Acaryochloris sp. CCMEE 5410: one gene and its partners. Each later gene encodes a partner of the first gene's protein in a complex. Links are inferred from orthologs where the notes say so. Each region holds a gene or a part of one and is shown in the gene's direction. Other genes may lie near its edges.

Evidence for each region. Proteins that work in one complex are often made in the same cells at the same time.
Region 2: the proteins of ON05_RS26515 (region 1) and ON05_RS18550 are in contact, whole or in part, in a cryo-EM structure (PDB 6KHJ), measured with the Thermosynechococcus vestitus proteins. The link is inferred for Acaryochloris sp. CCMEE 5410 from one-to-one orthologs. Residues at the interface, in WP_011056552.1 of Thermosynechococcus vestitus: Leu46, Met47, Tyr48, Thr50, Ala51, Cys52, Phe54, Ile55, Glu56, Ala58, Ala59, Ile61, Gly62, Ser63, Arg64, Phe65, Asn76, Pro78, Thr89, Thr91, Lys93, Met94, Ala97, Leu101, Met123, Phe124, Ser126, Asp127, Ser128, Tyr129; in WP_011057128.1 of Thermosynechococcus vestitus: Pro17, His18, His19, Pro20, Ser21, Met22, Val25, Arg27, Met29, Thr31, Ile38, Asp39, Cys40, Glu41, Pro42, Val43, Ile44, Gly45, Tyr46, Leu47, His48, Arg49, Gly50, Met51, Lys53, Ile54, Asn57, Arg58, Pro65, Tyr66.
Region 3: the proteins of ON05_RS26515 (region 1) and nuoH are in contact, whole or in part, in a crystal structure (PDB 6Y11), measured with the Thermus thermophilus proteins. The link is inferred for Acaryochloris sp. CCMEE 5410 from one-to-one orthologs. Residues at the interface, in WP_096411117.1 of Thermus thermophilus: Arg16, Glu17, Gly18, Leu24, Leu27, Val28, Trp30, Gly31, Arg32, Asn34, Ser35, Trp37, Thr54, Asp55, Ala56, Asp59, Ala61, Arg62, Phe63, Gly64, Glu66, Val67, Phe68, Arg69, Ala70, Ser71, Arg73, Gln74, Ala75, Asp76; in WP_096411122.1 of Thermus thermophilus: Arg36, Val44, Arg45, Met46, Gly47, Pro48, Asn49, Arg50, Val51, Leu57, Gln58, Ala61, Asp62, Ile64, Lys65, Ile67, Phe68, Lys69, Glu70, Ile72, Val74, Glu223, Ala224, Glu225, His233, Thr234, Glu235, Tyr236, Ser237, Trp241.

Annotation. Positions count from the first base shown.
Region 1 is NZ_AFEJ02000002.1:1,222,301-1,227,976, forward strand. What follows is about bases 1,435-4,227. They hold ON05_RS26515 (NADH dehydrogenase subunit K), read left to right. Parts: upstream 1,435-2,378; coding sequence 2,379-3,077; downstream 3,078-4,227. Other genes in these bases: ON05_RS26505 (chlorophyll a/b binding light-harvesting protein), read right to left, coding at 1,435-1,523; pheS (phenylalanine--tRNA ligase subunit alpha), read left to right, coding at 3,167-4,159. Outside these bases: ON05_RS26500 (high light inducible protein), read right to left, coding at 1-205; more of ON05_RS26505, read right to left, coding at 474-1,434; ON05_RS26525 (Uma2 family endonuclease), read left to right, coding at 4,245-5,030; tRNA dihydrouridine synthase DusB, read left to right, coding at 5,046-5,676. UniProt on the Escherichia coli protein: NDH-1 shuttles electrons from NADH, via FMN and iron-sulfur (Fe-S) centers, to quinones in the respiratory chain. The immediate electron acceptor for the enzyme in this species is ubiquinone.
Region 2 is NZ_AFEJ02000001.1:4,015,520-4,020,154, forward strand. Bases 1,444-4,374 are described here. They hold ON05_RS18550 (NAD(P)H-quinone oxidoreductase subunit H), read left to right. Parts: upstream 1,444-2,282; coding sequence 2,283-3,467; downstream 3,468-4,374. Other genes in these bases: gatC (Asp-tRNA(Asn)/Glu-tRNA(Gln) amidotransferase subunit GatC), read left to right, coding at 1,799-2,089; ON05_RS18555 (bifunctional 2-polyprenyl-6-hydroxyphenol methylase/3-demethylubiquinol 3-O-methyltransferase UbiG), read left to right, coding at 3,525-4,193. In the rest of the region: ON05_RS18535 (HAD family hydrolase), read right to left, coding at 1-454; ON05_RS18540 (CAP domain-containing protein), read right to left, coding at 546-1,115.
Region 3 is NZ_AFEJ02000001.1:2,661,874-2,666,526, forward strand. What follows is about bases 1,444-4,392. They hold nuoH (NADH-quinone oxidoreductase subunit NuoH), read left to right. Parts: upstream 1,444-2,333; coding sequence 2,334-3,452; downstream 3,453-4,392. Other genes in these bases: ON05_RS12180 (citrate synthase), read left to right, coding at 1,444-2,178; ndhI (NAD(P)H-quinone oxidoreductase subunit I), read left to right, coding at 3,524-4,126; ON05_RS12195 (NADH-quinone oxidoreductase subunit J), read left to right, coding at 4,130-4,392. In the rest of the region: ON05_RS12170 (DUF3288 family protein), read left to right, coding at 162-380; phosphohistidine phosphatase SixA, read left to right, coding at 452-955; more of ON05_RS12180, read left to right, coding at 1,042-1,443; more of ON05_RS12195, read left to right, coding at 4,393-4,653. UniProt on the Escherichia coli protein: NDH-1 shuttles electrons from NADH, via FMN and iron-sulfur (Fe-S) centers, to quinones in the respiratory chain. The immediate electron acceptor for the enzyme in this species is believed to be ubiquinone.

The DNA of each region.
Region 1 (5,676 bases):
CTACTTCTTGAACGATGAAGGCGCCTGGAACGACGCTCATTAAGGCGGCATGGCATAGGTGAGCACCCAAAAGCATACCGGATAGGTCGGTCATCCGAACGTTGCCGGCCCACCATTCGTTCTCAAAGTTGCTTAATACGGATGTCGGTAATTCAGTTTGGACGGCTACCTTGCCGCCTCTTCTTCCTCGTACAGATGCGGTCACAACTGTTTTCCTCTTGTCTTAGTTAAAGGTTTAAGAATTAGTTTAGGTGTTCTCCAGGACAGTTAGGATTGCCCGTGGATACAACAGATATGTGTAGTAAGCAGTTGTAGCAAGAACTAAACGATCTAAAGCTTGTGTTAGACGGATTCTAAGCTCAGAAATAGCTGAAACATTTAGGGTGACAGCAGATTGGACTATCATCTCAGTCCATGAGCTGTCACCCTAAAGCCGAGACGAACAAAAAGTTAACGCCTACTAGCAGATCAACTTAGTTTGCCTGAGGAGTTAGGCTAGCTAGGGCACGGGGGATACGACGGAAGTCAAATCCATAAGCACGCAACGCATGGAAGAGATGCCCCTGAAGACAATAGAAAGCCCAATAGTAATGGAAGTTAGAGATCCAAAAACGTGTAGTGTGACCACCATCAGATGCATCTAAGGTTTCTGCAAAATAGGGGGTAACGTTTAGCTTGGCTTCCAATACTGGACCAAAAAGCTCAACGGGAAATACAACGTCGTTTACGGAGCAGAAATAGGCTGCATTAAACCCTGCGAAAGCCAGTCCAGCAAGAGCATAAGCTAGTAGAGCTTCACCAGACTTCACATAAAGCTTATCTGTGTAAGGCCAAGGCTTTACAAGAATATGCCAAATACCACCAGCGATGTAAAGGGAGGAAACAAAGAAATGTCCACCAATTACATCTTCTAGATTGTTGACAAAGTAAGGATTGAATCCAGGAGTAGCCCAGCCGTATTTGAAAAATCTAACTAAGTTCAGACTGGGAGAGATGGCCCGGACTTCACCAGCTACTGGATCGTAAACGCCATGAGTACAAGCCCAAGTTGCAAATAACAAGCAAGCAGCACCTAAGAACAGAAGGTGATGCCCAAGGATACGACCTTGAGTCTCAAAATCATCCCACTCGAAATGAAATCTTTGAGCGCCAGAAAATTCGCTATCAGCTAGGACCTTAGGGCCTTTGGTAACGCCATAGAGAGCACCAGCACCTAAAATTGCAGCAGCAACAAGGTGAATCATTGCGATCGCAAAGTAGGGGTAGGTATCAACAACAGCACCACCAGCTGCAACCCCCCATCCGGCACGAGCTAGCTGGGGAATACAAACTAAATTTTGTTGATAAACGGGTAAGTCGGGGTTAAAACGGGATACTTCAAATAAGGTAAAAGAACCGGCCCAAAAGCACATGGAGGCAATTTGGCCGTTATGGGCAGCTAAGAATTGGCCGCTGTAGTCGGTAAAGCGGGAGTTCGCAGACCACCAGCCGTACTCAACGTCGGTTTGTCCATAAGTTTGCATTGTTAAATAATTTCCTCCTCTGTTATCGGTGCCACCGTAACTTTATTATCAAACTTAATATCAAAAATACTATCAGACCTCGCCTCTTGCTGTCTGTGGTTTCCAGTTTTTCGTCCGTTTTCTGACCGATCAATTTCCGCTTTAGAGTTTCGTCACTCAAGGGATAGGCGATTTTCACCTATTCTCAGAGGTTCCACACTTTTCGAAGCGATGACTCTAGAACCGTAGAGCCAAAGTGTAAAGTAATATTAAGTTAAAGGTATTTCGTTACTTCGTTAACGAATAGTTGAAGTAGTGATTTTATGACTGATTTGTCAGGCAGTGCTTGAAAAATGCGACTCGCGCTGTGGCACTCTACACTAGCTCTCTGTTTCAAGTTGACTTTAGAAAAACACAACTGTCAGACTAAACGTTGACAGAAGCTCAGAGTTTCGCTAGGTTAGAAATCGTCAAAAAAGCGTACAGGCCCCCATCGTCTAGAGGCCTAGGACACCTCCCTTTCACGGAGGCGACAGGGATTCGAATTCCCTTGGGGGTATTCATAAAAATATTTAGCGGCTCTCTGATATCAAGGAGCCGCTAAATATTTTTATACCTTGTCTAGCCCTGTCATCCCTGAGTGCTAAATGAGTTCGGGGGATTTCTTCATCTACCATGGTTGATAACCACGGTAGCAGTCAGGTTCTCCATGAAATTTGTAGAAACTAACGCAAAACTGTTGTTACATTAATAGACGGGGAAGTCTGCAAAAGAATTATTCTTCGCACTATTTGATATCCTCCCAGATGCTGTTCAGTAATTAGCTGCAAGCATTTCAGTTCATTAAACTAGCAAACATTGAGGGCCCTTTCTGCAATGCAGGACCAACAGATAATTAATCCAATTTCTCAATCTCAGATCCCTCAAGAGCTGTCTGAGAATGTGATTTTGTCTTCCGTGAGTGATCTCTACGATTGGGCAAGACTCTCTAGCCTTTGGCCCTTAATGTATGGAACTGCTTGCTGCTTTATTGAAATTGCAGCCATGATCGGCTCCCGATTTGATTTTGATCGCTTTGGCCTGGTTCCTCGTTCTAGCCCACGTCAGGCGGACTTAATCATTACGGCCGGAACCGTAACCATGAAAATGGCCCCTGCTCTTGTTCGCCTCTACGAGCAAATGCCCGATCCGAAATATGTGATTGCGATGGGTGCCTGCACCATCACAGGCGGTATGTTCAGCAGTGACTCTACAACTGCAGTACGCGGGGTTGACAAGCTGATTCCTGTTGATGTCTATTTGCCTGGCTGCCCGCCTCGTCCTGAAGCAGTGATGGATGCCATTGTTAAGTTGCGCAAAAAGATCGCCAATGAGGATGTGCGTGAGCGGGGCAATTTAATGCAGACCCATCGCTATTACAGCACAACCCATCAGATGAAAGTGGTCCCCCCCATTCACACGGGTGTCTATCTGGAGGCTGCTGCGCGTAAATCTCCTGCGGCTGCTTTAGGTGCGGGTGTGGGTGAAGATATGACACCTGCATTGGTGGCTGAAGCTGAGAAGGAAGAAGCCTAATTACTTCCTCCTTGTGGGTAGTGCTTTTCTGAATCTTCCATCCATGCTGATCCCAATGCGGATCAGCAATTCTATTTCAACGAAACGTCATGACCAGTGATCTGGAAACTCAGTTGCAACAGCTTCAAACAGAGGCTGCTGCAGCTATAACCACTGCGGATACCCTAGATGCCTTAGAAACACTGCGGGTGAGCTATTTGGGTAAAAAAGGCCAGCTGTCTCAGATCCTTAAGGGAATGGGCAAGCTGGATGCGTCGGAGCGTCCCAAGATTGGGGGATTAGCTAACCAGGTCAAGGAAGCGCTGCAACAGGGGTTAGAACAAAAAAAATCGGATCTCAATCAGGCTGCTATTGCTGCTCAACTGACTGCAGAGACTCTGGATGTGACTATGCCTGGGACCTACGTTCCTCAAGGGCATATTCACCCCCTGAATAGCACCATCGATAAAGCCTTAGATATCTTTGTGGGCTTGGGGTATACCATTGCCCAAGGGCCTGAGATGGAAACGGACTACTACAACTTTGAAGCCCTAAATACCCCGCCTGATCACCCAGCACGGGATATGCAAGATACGTTTTATCTCCCGGATGGTAATCTGCTCCGCACCCATACTTCTGCGGTTCAGATTCATTACATGGAAGACCACGAACCACCCATTCGGATTGCAGCCCCTGGGCGCTGTTACCGTCGGGATACTGAAGATGCCACCCACGCTGCTGTATTCCACCAGATTGAGATTTTAGCAGTGGATAAGGGGCTGACCTTTACGGATCTCAAAGGCACGATCAAAGTTTTTATTGAGCAAATGTTTGGTGAGGTGCCCATCCGGTTTCGAGCGAGCTATTTTCCTTTTACTGAACCCTCTGCTGAGGTGGATGTGCAGTGGAAGGGCCGATGGCTTGAGGTCTTGGGTTGCGGCATGGTCGATCCCAATGTCCTCAAAAACGTGGGCTATGATCCAGAGGTCTATACTGGGTTTGCTGCAGGCTTCGGGGTGGAGCGATTTGCGATGGTCCTTCACCAGATTGATGATATTCGACGGTTATATACCAGTGATTTGCGTTTCTTGCGTCAATTTTAGGTATGGCTTCTCGGGCTTGATCCTAGATTGAGGGTGGGACGGCTAGAATCTAGGTAGCGGATGTCTTTTCTATGAGGATACTGGAGTGCGATCGCATCCCTCCTTGAAACCATTAGATCCAGATCATCCCTCGGCTCCCCCTTGGCCCACCATGTACGATCTGCCGAGTGAGTATCCCGAGGAGCTGGGTTTGCCGGACGAATTTCATGATTTACAGCCTCAGCTTCTGAGTGCTACCTTCCGGCTGTCGGATGTAGCGCGGGATCAGATTTTTACCGGTACAGATCTCAATGTTTACTATGACTTGCAACATCCCCTCTGGCATAAGCGACCGGACTGGTTTGCCGCAGTGGGCGTTCCCCGCTTTTACAATCAAACGGAACTGCGCTTAAGCTATGTGGTCTGGGACGAGGGCGTCGCGCCTGCGGTGGTGGTGGAGTTGTTGTCTCCAGGAACGGAAAAGGAAGATCTTGGACAAACCACAGCTGCCGAGGGTCAACCGCCCACGAAATGGCAGGTGTATGAACAGATCTTGAAAATTCCTTACTACATAATTTATGACCGCTACAGTGGCAAATTACAGGGATATCAATGGCTTGAGGGTCACTATCAGTCCCTAGACATTCAAAACAAGTGCATACATCTGCCCCAGTTGAGCTTAAGTCTGGGGCTGTGGCAGGGAGATTATGATGGCATTTATTGGGAATGGTTGCGCTGGCTGGATACAGATCACCAATGGATTCCGACTCCCCTAGAGCAAGCTCAGCAGCAGCTCGGTCAAACAGAACAGCAGCTAGAACAAGCCGAGACCAAGGCTGCCCGGTTGGCAGAACAACTACGAGCATTGGGGATTGACCCCGATCAAATTTAGCTGTTTTTTGTTTTTATGATAGTTGCGCCACCAATTGATCAAGCCATTCCCCACCTAAGAGCAGACAACCTAAGAGCTGACCTCTCTACCCCCCTTCAGATCGGTCCCTTTGCTGTAAATAGTCGGGTGTTGCAATCGCCCTTATCGGGGGTTACGGATTTGGTCTTTCGACGGTTGGTGCGACGATATGCCCCCGAATCAATGCTCTATACGGAAATGGTCCACGCTAGCCAGGTCTGCCATGCCCGTGAACTCTCCAAAGTCATGGATGTGGATTTGGATGAGCAGCCGATCAGCGTACAGCTGTTTGATTGCCGTCCTCATTTTCTAGCAGAAGCCGCCCAAATGGCAGTCCAGGAAGGTGCAGACACCATTGATTTAAATATGGGTTGCCCCGTCAATAAGATCACCAAGAAAGGCGGTGGATCTTCGCTGTTGCGGGCTCCAGAAACGGCTGAAGCCATTGTTCGAGCAGTGGTGGCAGCGGTTGATGTGCCTGTGACAGTCAAGACCCGCATTGGCTGGAAAGATGACGAAATCAATATCCTGGAGTTTGCTCAACGGATGCAGGATGCAGGGGCAAAAATGATTACGGTGCATGGGCGCACCCGAGCCCAGGGATACAATGGCCCCGCTCAGTGGCAGT
Region 2 (4,635 bases), on another replicon or contig:
CTCCTGCGGCAATGGTTTCGAACCAGCTCAGGCTAGTTTTGTCCAAGGTCTGTTCTAGGAGAGTGATGACATTGGGGAGGTCGCTGGTGGTTGCGATCGCAAGCCGTATTCCCTCCACTCTCGCGTCCCGCAGCAATCGTTCAACCCCAGGCCGCAGCGGAATTGTACCCTGGCTGAGCAAGGCCTGGTAATGGCTATTTTTAGCTGCATGCAGGTCGGCAATAAAGCCCTGCAAATCGTGGGGCTGCTGCCAATCCGGGCAAAAGTGCTGGATATAATGACGAATGCGCTCTTTGCCCCCCGCTACTTGTAGAAGCTGTCCATATTGCTCCACGGACCAGTGCCACTCTAATCCGGCCTCTGCGAAGGCTTGGTTGAAAGCCACACGATGTCCATCCCGCTCGGTGTTCGCCAGGGTGCCGTCTACATCAAAAATGAGGGCTTGGAGAGACAAGGGTGCGATCGCAAATCATCTTCTTCAACCTATCAAATAATAGGTAGGATATCGCCGAATAAATAGGTATAAGACGAGTGCCCGTTTGGCTCTATTTGGGCTCCATATAGATTTGCGTGACATAGTAGGTTTGTCCCTTACGCCAAATGCCTACACCTGTCTCCTGCATTTCCGGTAGCAAAATATTTTTACGATGGCCGGGACTTCTCATCCAGCTTTCGACGGATAAACCGACAGGATCTGAAGATCGAATACATTTCATCAGATTTTCACCAATGAGATATGCCCGCAATCCTAACGCCTCGACTCGACGGCGATGGTTGCGACCCTGGGGATCAATATGGCTGTAAAAGTTATATTGAGCCATTTGCTGGCTATGGGAACGGGCCACTAAGGACAATCTGGGATTGAGTTGTAAGGCCGGTAAACCTTGATGTTGGCGTTTTTGATTGATCCGTTGTAAGACCTCAGTCTCCATCTGAGCGATGGTGCTGGATTGAGCAGGTAGAGTTGAGGCACTGGTGCCTAAAGATGGCGTATGTAGGGTTTGGGATAAACTTGGCGTTGCAATAAGGCTAAGGCCTAAGGCCAAGCTGAGAGACCAGCCCCATCGCCTCGCAATAGGCCAATGGCAAGCCTGATGCCCCTGATTGATGTGCATGAATTGATTCCCCCCGGAATAGACAAAAACAGGCAACGATCTGGCTAATGAAATGAGTATGGCAAGTTCATGTTTGCGATCGTGTCTTTGTAAGCCAGACTTTTTGTCCAACTTGCGTATAACTTTGACACCAATAAGTGAAGAACTCGGTAATTCTGACTAGAAAAACCGATAGATGCCCATAGGGAATAACCGACTGATTTTAGAAGTGATCAGTCTACAATTGCGATACTCAGAAATTAGTTGATAAGAGCCTGTCTTACCCTTAGGGTAGACATTTTGGCTTTCTATTTGAACATATAAAAATAATTTAATTTGCAGGACTAAAATAAATTAACTGACAGCTGCTTAGGGTCATCCATCTCAACCTTAGTTATCAGGATAAAATTTAAAATTGTATAGGAGATAACACTATTGGTTTGAGGCTATTCAATTTGTTGAAATAACAAATTAGTTCTCTATTTCTTGCTAAAAATAACCGTAATGTGTGAGGTATGGCTCCCTGAAGGCTTAAGGCTGTCAGTGATCTCGTAAACACTGCAGATCTAGGCTGTATATCGACGAAGTGATTGATGTAGTCTATATTTGCGTCACGCTAAGATGAAGTGAGTTAACTGCCATTCGCTGTGGGACACTCTTATAGAAGTAGAAGTCACAGCTAGCATTACACAGGAGATGCCTTCATGCTGGAGCGTGCAGAAGTCGATAAAGTCGCCCATTTGGCCCGCCTATCCCTCACGGATGCTGAATCAGAACAGTTCACCACTCAGTTAGGGGATATCCTCGACTATTTTGAGCAACTGAGCGAGCTAGATGTGGCGGAGGTCGAGCCAACCACCCGAGCCATTGACGTTAGCAATGTCACCCGCGTTGATAATCTGACTCCCTATGATGATCGAGAGTCTATTCTGGCCTGTGCACCAGCCCAGGAAGATGAGTATTTCAAAGTGCCCAAAATCATGGGTGAAGGTTGATTGGCCAGCGGGTGGACTTCCGAATCGTTGCCCTTTCTCACAAAAATATTTGAATTCCTGGATTAGAGATCTGTACCATAGATAAGGACATACTTCTCCTAGACTGCCTCTAGTGAGTGATGTCGGTTACAAATCAGCAGGCTCCACCATTTTTGGGTTGTAGTCGTTTTCTCAGAAGGAACCGTTACGCAATATGCCAACCATTGAAACCCGCACCGAACCCATGGTCATTAACATGGGCCCTCAGCACCCTTCCATGCACGGGGTTCTGAGACTTATGGTGACCCTAGATGGTGAGAATGTCGTCGATTGCGAACCGGTGATTGGCTATTTGCACCGCGGCATGGAAAAAATTGCCGAGAGTCGCTCCAACATCATGTTCGTTCCCTATGTCAGCCGCTGGGATTATGCGGCAGGCATGTTTAACGAAGCCATCACGGTCAATGCGCCCGAACGCTTAGCCGATATCAAGGTGCCCAAACGTGCCAGCTACATCCGCGTGATTATGCTGGAATTGAATCGGATTGCCAATCACCTGCTTTGGTTGGGTCCCTTCCTCGCAGACGTGGGAGCCCAAACCCCCTTCTTTTACATTTTCCGGGAACGGGAAATGATTTACGACTTGTTTGAAGCCGTAAGTGGCATGCGCTTCATCAATAACAACTACTTCCGTATGGGCGGTGTTGCGGCTGACCTCACCTATGGTTGGGTCTCCAAATGCCTAGACTTTTGTGATTACTTTCTGCCCAAAGTCGATGAGTATGAGCGTCTGATTACGAACAACCCCATTTTTATCCGACGTCTTGATGGTGTGGGTACCATTAGCCGCGAAGATGCGATTAATTGGGGGTTATCGGGGCCGATGCTGCGAGGATCAGGCGTTAAGTGGGATCTGCGTCGGGTTGATCATTACGAATGCTATGACGACTTCGATTGGGAAGTCCAGTGGGAAACCAAAGGAGATTGCCTAGCCCGCTATTATCTGCGGATTCGCGAAATGCGAGAATCCGTCAAAATTATTAAGCAAGCCCTTGAACATCTACCCGGCGGCCCCTACGAAAACTTGGAAGCCAAGCGGATGATGGAAGGCCGCAAATCAGAGTGGAACTCCTTTGAATATCAGTTCTTGGGTAAGAAGCTTGCCCCCACCTTCAAAATTCCAGAGGGTGAACTCTATGCCAGAGTCGAAACGGGTAAAGGTGAACTTGGCATTTATCTAATTGGCGATGAGAATGTCTTCCCTTGGCGATGGAAGATTCGCGCCCCTGATTTCAACAATTTGCAGGTCTTGCCCCAGTTGCTCAAAGGCATGAAGGTTGCTGATATTGTGGCGATTCTGGGTAGTATTGACGTGATTATGGGATCCGTCGATCGCTAAGGACGGCTGCTTAACTTTCCATCGCAAGAGGCTTCTGGCTGAGTGGAGGGTGATCCGATGTCTAACGCATCTAAACGGATTCAAGAGATGCAGACGTATTATCACCATCGTGCTGCTGAGTATGATGTCTCTATGGGCTATGACCAGCCTGAAGGGGTGGCTCAATTAGCCGATGTCATTGAGCGCCTCAGGCAGTTGGTGGCGGGCAAACGAGTGCTAGAGATAGCCTGTGGCCCTGGTTTTTGGACGGAACAGATTTATGATTGCACCCACTCTGTTTTAGCCACGGATTACAACTCAAGTACGTTGGATCAGGCGGCCCTTAAGCAACTTCCCCCTGACAAAGTTCAGTATCAGCAGGCTGATGCTTATCAGCTCGCCAATCTCCCTTGTGATTTTGAGGTTGTCCTCGCGGTAGATTGGTTGGCTCATGTGCCGATGTCAAGAATGCGAGATTTTTTGTGTGGCTTGCATCAGCATGTGCATGGCCAAGTGGTGTTTTGCGATCAGCTTCCGGGTGCTCAATCTTGGACAGGCCAGTACGATGCTGAAGGCAATCATCTACAATCACGGTATTTGAAGGATGATGCCACCTATACCGTCATCAAGCATTTCTTCTCGGATGCAGACATCTCAGCTATATTTTCTGAATTCCAGGTGAATGTTGCGATAGATCGTTATCCTGATGCTCGGAGAATGGTGTTGTCATATGCGTTAACCCCCTAGGCCATTCAGCGCATACTGAGCAGGATAGTATTGCAGCTTGGATAGGCAATCAAAGGGATAGAGCATCTCATCAGGAAGAACTGAGGTAGTGGCACAGGTATGGCCTGTGACTGCCTAGATTCTTTGTAATCGCATCACTATGTTGATCTTTTAGAACGGAATATCCATGTGCGATCGCAAGTGGCTCCAGTATTCATATACCCAGGGCTATGGTTCTGGCGGGTGATGGAAATGTCATGCACTCATGATATTGATTTCGAGTCCTGTACGGACATAATAAGACGCTAAATTTATTTCTACTGCAACAGAAAAACGAGACTTAAAGTTATTCCATTAGAGGAAGCCTATTAAAGTAAATGGGTTGAGCCAATTTAATCAATTATCCAAATAAGTTTGAATATAAAAAGAGATTTTTATCAAGTTGATTAAATAATTTTATTTG
Region 3 (4,653 bases), on another replicon or contig:
AGAACTTGAGTCGCTTGCCACAGGGGTTGCTAGAAGTAAATTAGTCTAAGCTGCTTCATCCGGGATCCAGCGTTCCGAATTATTTTTTTAAGATCCGGGAAGGCCCCACTAGGGCACTGGTAAACTTAAATCCTTCATTGGTCATATTCGGTTGATATCCTATGCCACCAGAGAATAGTCTTAAGGATCAACGTCATCCGCAACAAGATCGCGATCGCAACACTCTGAATCGCCTGCTACGGGAAGAGCCTAATGCGCTAAATTGGGCTGAGCTGGCCCGACTCCGCATTCGCTATGCCGGATTTCCAGGGAGTCGAGACATCCAAAAGGATCTGGATAAATTACTCGAAAATGGGATGTCACCGAAGACCAACTTTTGAGAAGACCCGCGAAATCCACGCCACTCAGAAAATTTACACCGTACGGACGAATAAAAAGAAGACTGGACCTAATGGCACAGCCCCTGAAGCTCTATCTCATTCGTCATGGAATTGCCGAAGAGCGACAGCCCCATCTCCCCGATCCGCAGCGGGCCTTAACCGCTAAAGGTCGACAGAAAACCCAGAAAGTGGCCCAGCGTTTGCAGGAGCTGGGCCTCCAGTTTGATGACTTGCAGACCAGTTCCCTAGTACGCGCCTATCAGACTGCCGAGATTCTTCAACACCAAGGGCTAGTCACGACTATCCATATCTCTGATTTATTACGTCCCGACGGCAACTGGCAAGAGTGGCTCCAATGGTTACAGAACTGGCGAAACCAAGGTTTGACTCGTTTAGCCTTGGTCGGACATGAACCGAATTTGAGCACATGGGCGGAGATTTTAGTCTGGGGGCAACCCCGTCGGCAACTGGTTTTGAAGAAGGCTGGTATGATTGGACTACTCCTGCCTGAGCACCACAACCCTGTAGGGCAAAGCACCCTGTTTTGGTTGACTGCTCCAAAATTGCTGTTTTAGAACCCATACCCTCCTTCGCTCTGCCCAGCTCCCCCTCAGTGCTTCCAGGCGGTCGGCGATCTATCCACCTTCATTTGAGAGACACTATGGTCGCTTGTGAATTTCAACCCGGTTTAGAAGGGATTCCTGCTGCTCAATCCCAGGTCAGCTTTGTGAATGGCCAAATCGGTCAGTTGGAGTATCGCGGTGTTCCCATTGAAGCCCTCGCAGACAACAGCAGCTTCCTGGAAACGGCCTATCTATTGATTTGGGGGGAATTTCCCAAATCAGATGATCTAGACGCCTTCCAAGAAGAAATCACCCACCATCGCCGCATCAAATATCGCATCCGGGACATGATGAAGTGTTTTCCCGAAAGCGGTCACCCGATGGATGCCCTCCAGGCGTCAGCCGCAGCTTTAGGCCTGTTCTATTCTCGCCGGGCTTTAGATGATCCCACTTATATTCGTCGGGCCGTGGTGCGATTACTGGCAAAAATCCCAACGATGGTGGCAGCCTTTGAGCATATTCGCAAAGGCAATGACCCGGTACGACCTCGGGATGATTTGAGCTATGCCGCCAACTTCCTCTACATGATGAATGAGCAGGAGCCGGATCCCTTTTTAGCCCAAATCTTTGACACCTGCTTGATCCTGCATGCCGAGCATACAATGAATGCCTCAACCTTCTCGGCTCGGGTCACCGCCTCCACCCTCACCGATCCCTATGCCATTGTGGCTTCAGCCGTGGGCACCTTAGCCGGGCCTTTACATGGTGGAGCCAACGAGGAAGTGATCACCATGCTGGCAGAGATCGGCTCAGTGGAGAATGTCCAGCCTTTCTTAGAAGAGAAGCTCACCACCAAATCTAAAATTATGGGATTTGGGCATCGAGTTTATAAAGTGAAGGATCCCAGAGCAAAGATCTTACAGAAATTAGCCGAACAATTGTTTGACAAAACCGGCGGCGATCCCTCCTATGAAATTGCCCTAGCGTTGGAAAAAGCAGTGGCCGAAAAACTGGGGAGTAAAGGGATTTATCCCAATGTTGATTTTTACTCCGGGCTGGTTTACCAAAAACTGGGAATTCCCACAGATTTATTTACCCCTATCTTTGCGATCGCAAGAGTGGCTGGCTGGTTAGCCCACTGGCGAGAACAGTTGGAAACGAACCGAATTTATCGCCCCAGCCAGGTTTATATCGGCGACCATAGTCTTGCTTATATCCCGCCAGAGAGCCGTTAGAACAGACATAGACTAGAATCAATCCTTTCCTTCAACCCTTAGGGAAATGGATGTCGGAGCATGAAGTTATTCTCCTAGAAACTCGCCTAGGCGTATATACTGGTTTAGGCATCAAGAAACTTTACAAATCATAAATTCAGTAAGAATGGGCGGCAATGAACCCAGGTATTGATCTTGAACAACGCTTTGTTGAAACTTTAATGGAATTGGGGTTAACCCCCGGTGTCGCCAAAACCATTTGGCTTCCGATCCCCATGTTGTTGATGATTATCGGCGCAACGGTGGGAGTCCTGGTTTCGGTTTGGCTAGAACGAAAAATTTCAGCGGCGGCTCAGCAACGGATTGGCCCCGAATATATCGGACCGCTGGGCATCCTAGCGCCAGTGGCAGACGGCATCAAACTCGTCTTTAAAGAAGACATTGTGCCAGCCAATACCGACCCCTGGCTTTTTACGTTAGGTCCCATCCTGGTCGTCATCCCTGTCTTTTTCTCCTATTTGATTGTCCCGTTTGGTCAGAACATTCTGATTACAGACCTAGGGATTGGCATCTTTTTCTGGATTGCCTTATCTAGCATTGCGCCAATCGGTCTGCTAATGGCGGGATATTCCTCCAATAACAAATACTCTTTGCTGGGTGGACTCCGAGCTGCAGCCCAATCCATCAGCTATGAAATCCCACTGGCCTTAGCAGTCTTGGCTGTGGTGATGATGTCCAACAGCCTCAGCACCATTGACATTGTTAACCAGCAATCAGGCTATGGCATCCTCGGCTGGAACGTTATTCGCCAGCCCATTGGGTTTATGTTGTTCTGGATTGCGGCCTTGGCGGAATGTGAGCGTCTCCCTTTTGACTTACCCGAAGCGGAAGAAGAATTGGTCGCCGGTTACCAAACCGAATATGCAGGCATGAAGTTTGCTCTGTTCTATTTGGGGTCCTACGTCAACCTCGTACTGTCCTCAATTTTGGTAGCGGTCCTCTACTTTGGCGGTTGGGACCTTCCTATTCCAGCAACCATGATTGCGGACTGGATTAATGTCGATCCCAACAATGCCATTTTTGAGTTAGTGACGGCTGGCCTAGGCTTGGTAATGACCCTGCTGAAAGCCTATTTCTTCCTGTTCCTAGCTATTTTGTTGCGCTGGACCGTTCCTCGCGTCCGTATTGACCAGCTTTTAGATTTTGGTTGGAAATTTTTACTGCCTGTGGGATTGGTGAATCTCCTTCTAACCGCCGGTCTGAAATTAGCGTTTCCTTTTGCCTTTGGTGGATAGGCACAAGGTAAATTTTCTAAACTTAAAACTAACGCCAGCCTTCATCTGCCGACATCTGAGAGTGAACATCCATGCTCAAGTTTCTGAATCAAGTCACCAGTTACGGAAAAGAATCTTTCCAAGCAGCTCGTTACATTGGCCAAGGTCTAGCCGTGACCTTCGACCATATGAAACGCCGTCCGATTACGGTGCAGTATCCCTATGAAAAGCTGATTCCTTCCGAGCGATTTCGCGGTCGCATTCACTTTGAATTTGACAAGTGCATTTCTTGCGAAGTCTGTGTTCGAGTATGCCCGATTAATCTGCCCGTAGTGGATTGGGAATTCAATAAGGAGATCAAGAAGAAGCAGCTCAAGCACTACAGTATTGACTTTGGGGTCTGTATTTTCTGTGCCAACTGTGTGGAATACTGTCCCACAAACTGTCTCTCGGTCACCGAAGAGTATGAGCTATCGACCTTCGATCGCCATGAGCTGAACTTCGATAACGTAGCGATGGGACGTTTACCCTACAAAGTGACGCAAGATCCAATGGTCACCCCCATTCGCGAGTTTGCTTACTTACCAGAATCAGAAATGGATGGTCATAACGTGGACCATATGGCACCCAGAGCTGGGCAAACCCCCGCCGAGATTGTAGCCAGCACACCGCAACCCGAAACCAAGGAGGGCTAATCAGTGAATCTTGCAGAAGGGGTTCAGCTCGTCTCCCTCATTCTCTTGTCTGTCATGATGCTTGGAGCTGCTTTGGGAGTGGTTCTTTTTGAAAGCATTGTTTACTCAGCGTTTACCCTAGGTGCAGTCTTTATAAGCATTGCGGGTCTCTACATTTTGCTGAATGCAGACTTCGTATCGGCGGCCCAAATCCTGATCTATGTGGGTGCGGTAAACGTCCTAATTCTGTTTGCGATCATGTTGGTCAATAAAACAGAAGACTTTAAACCCTTACCCAGACGCTGGATTCGCAAAGTTTCTACCGCTTTTGTGTCCTTGGCCCTGTTTACCCTGCTGGCAACCATGGTCCTGCAAACCAACTGGCCGGTGGATATGGCCCTCACACCTCCTGCTTCCTCTGTAGAAACTATTGGCATCCATTTCTTCACAGATTATTTGTTGCCCTTTGAATTGGCTTCTATTCTTTTGCTGATGGCCTTGGTCGGTGCAGTCGTCTTAGCCCGCCGGGAAACCATTATTGGTGAAGA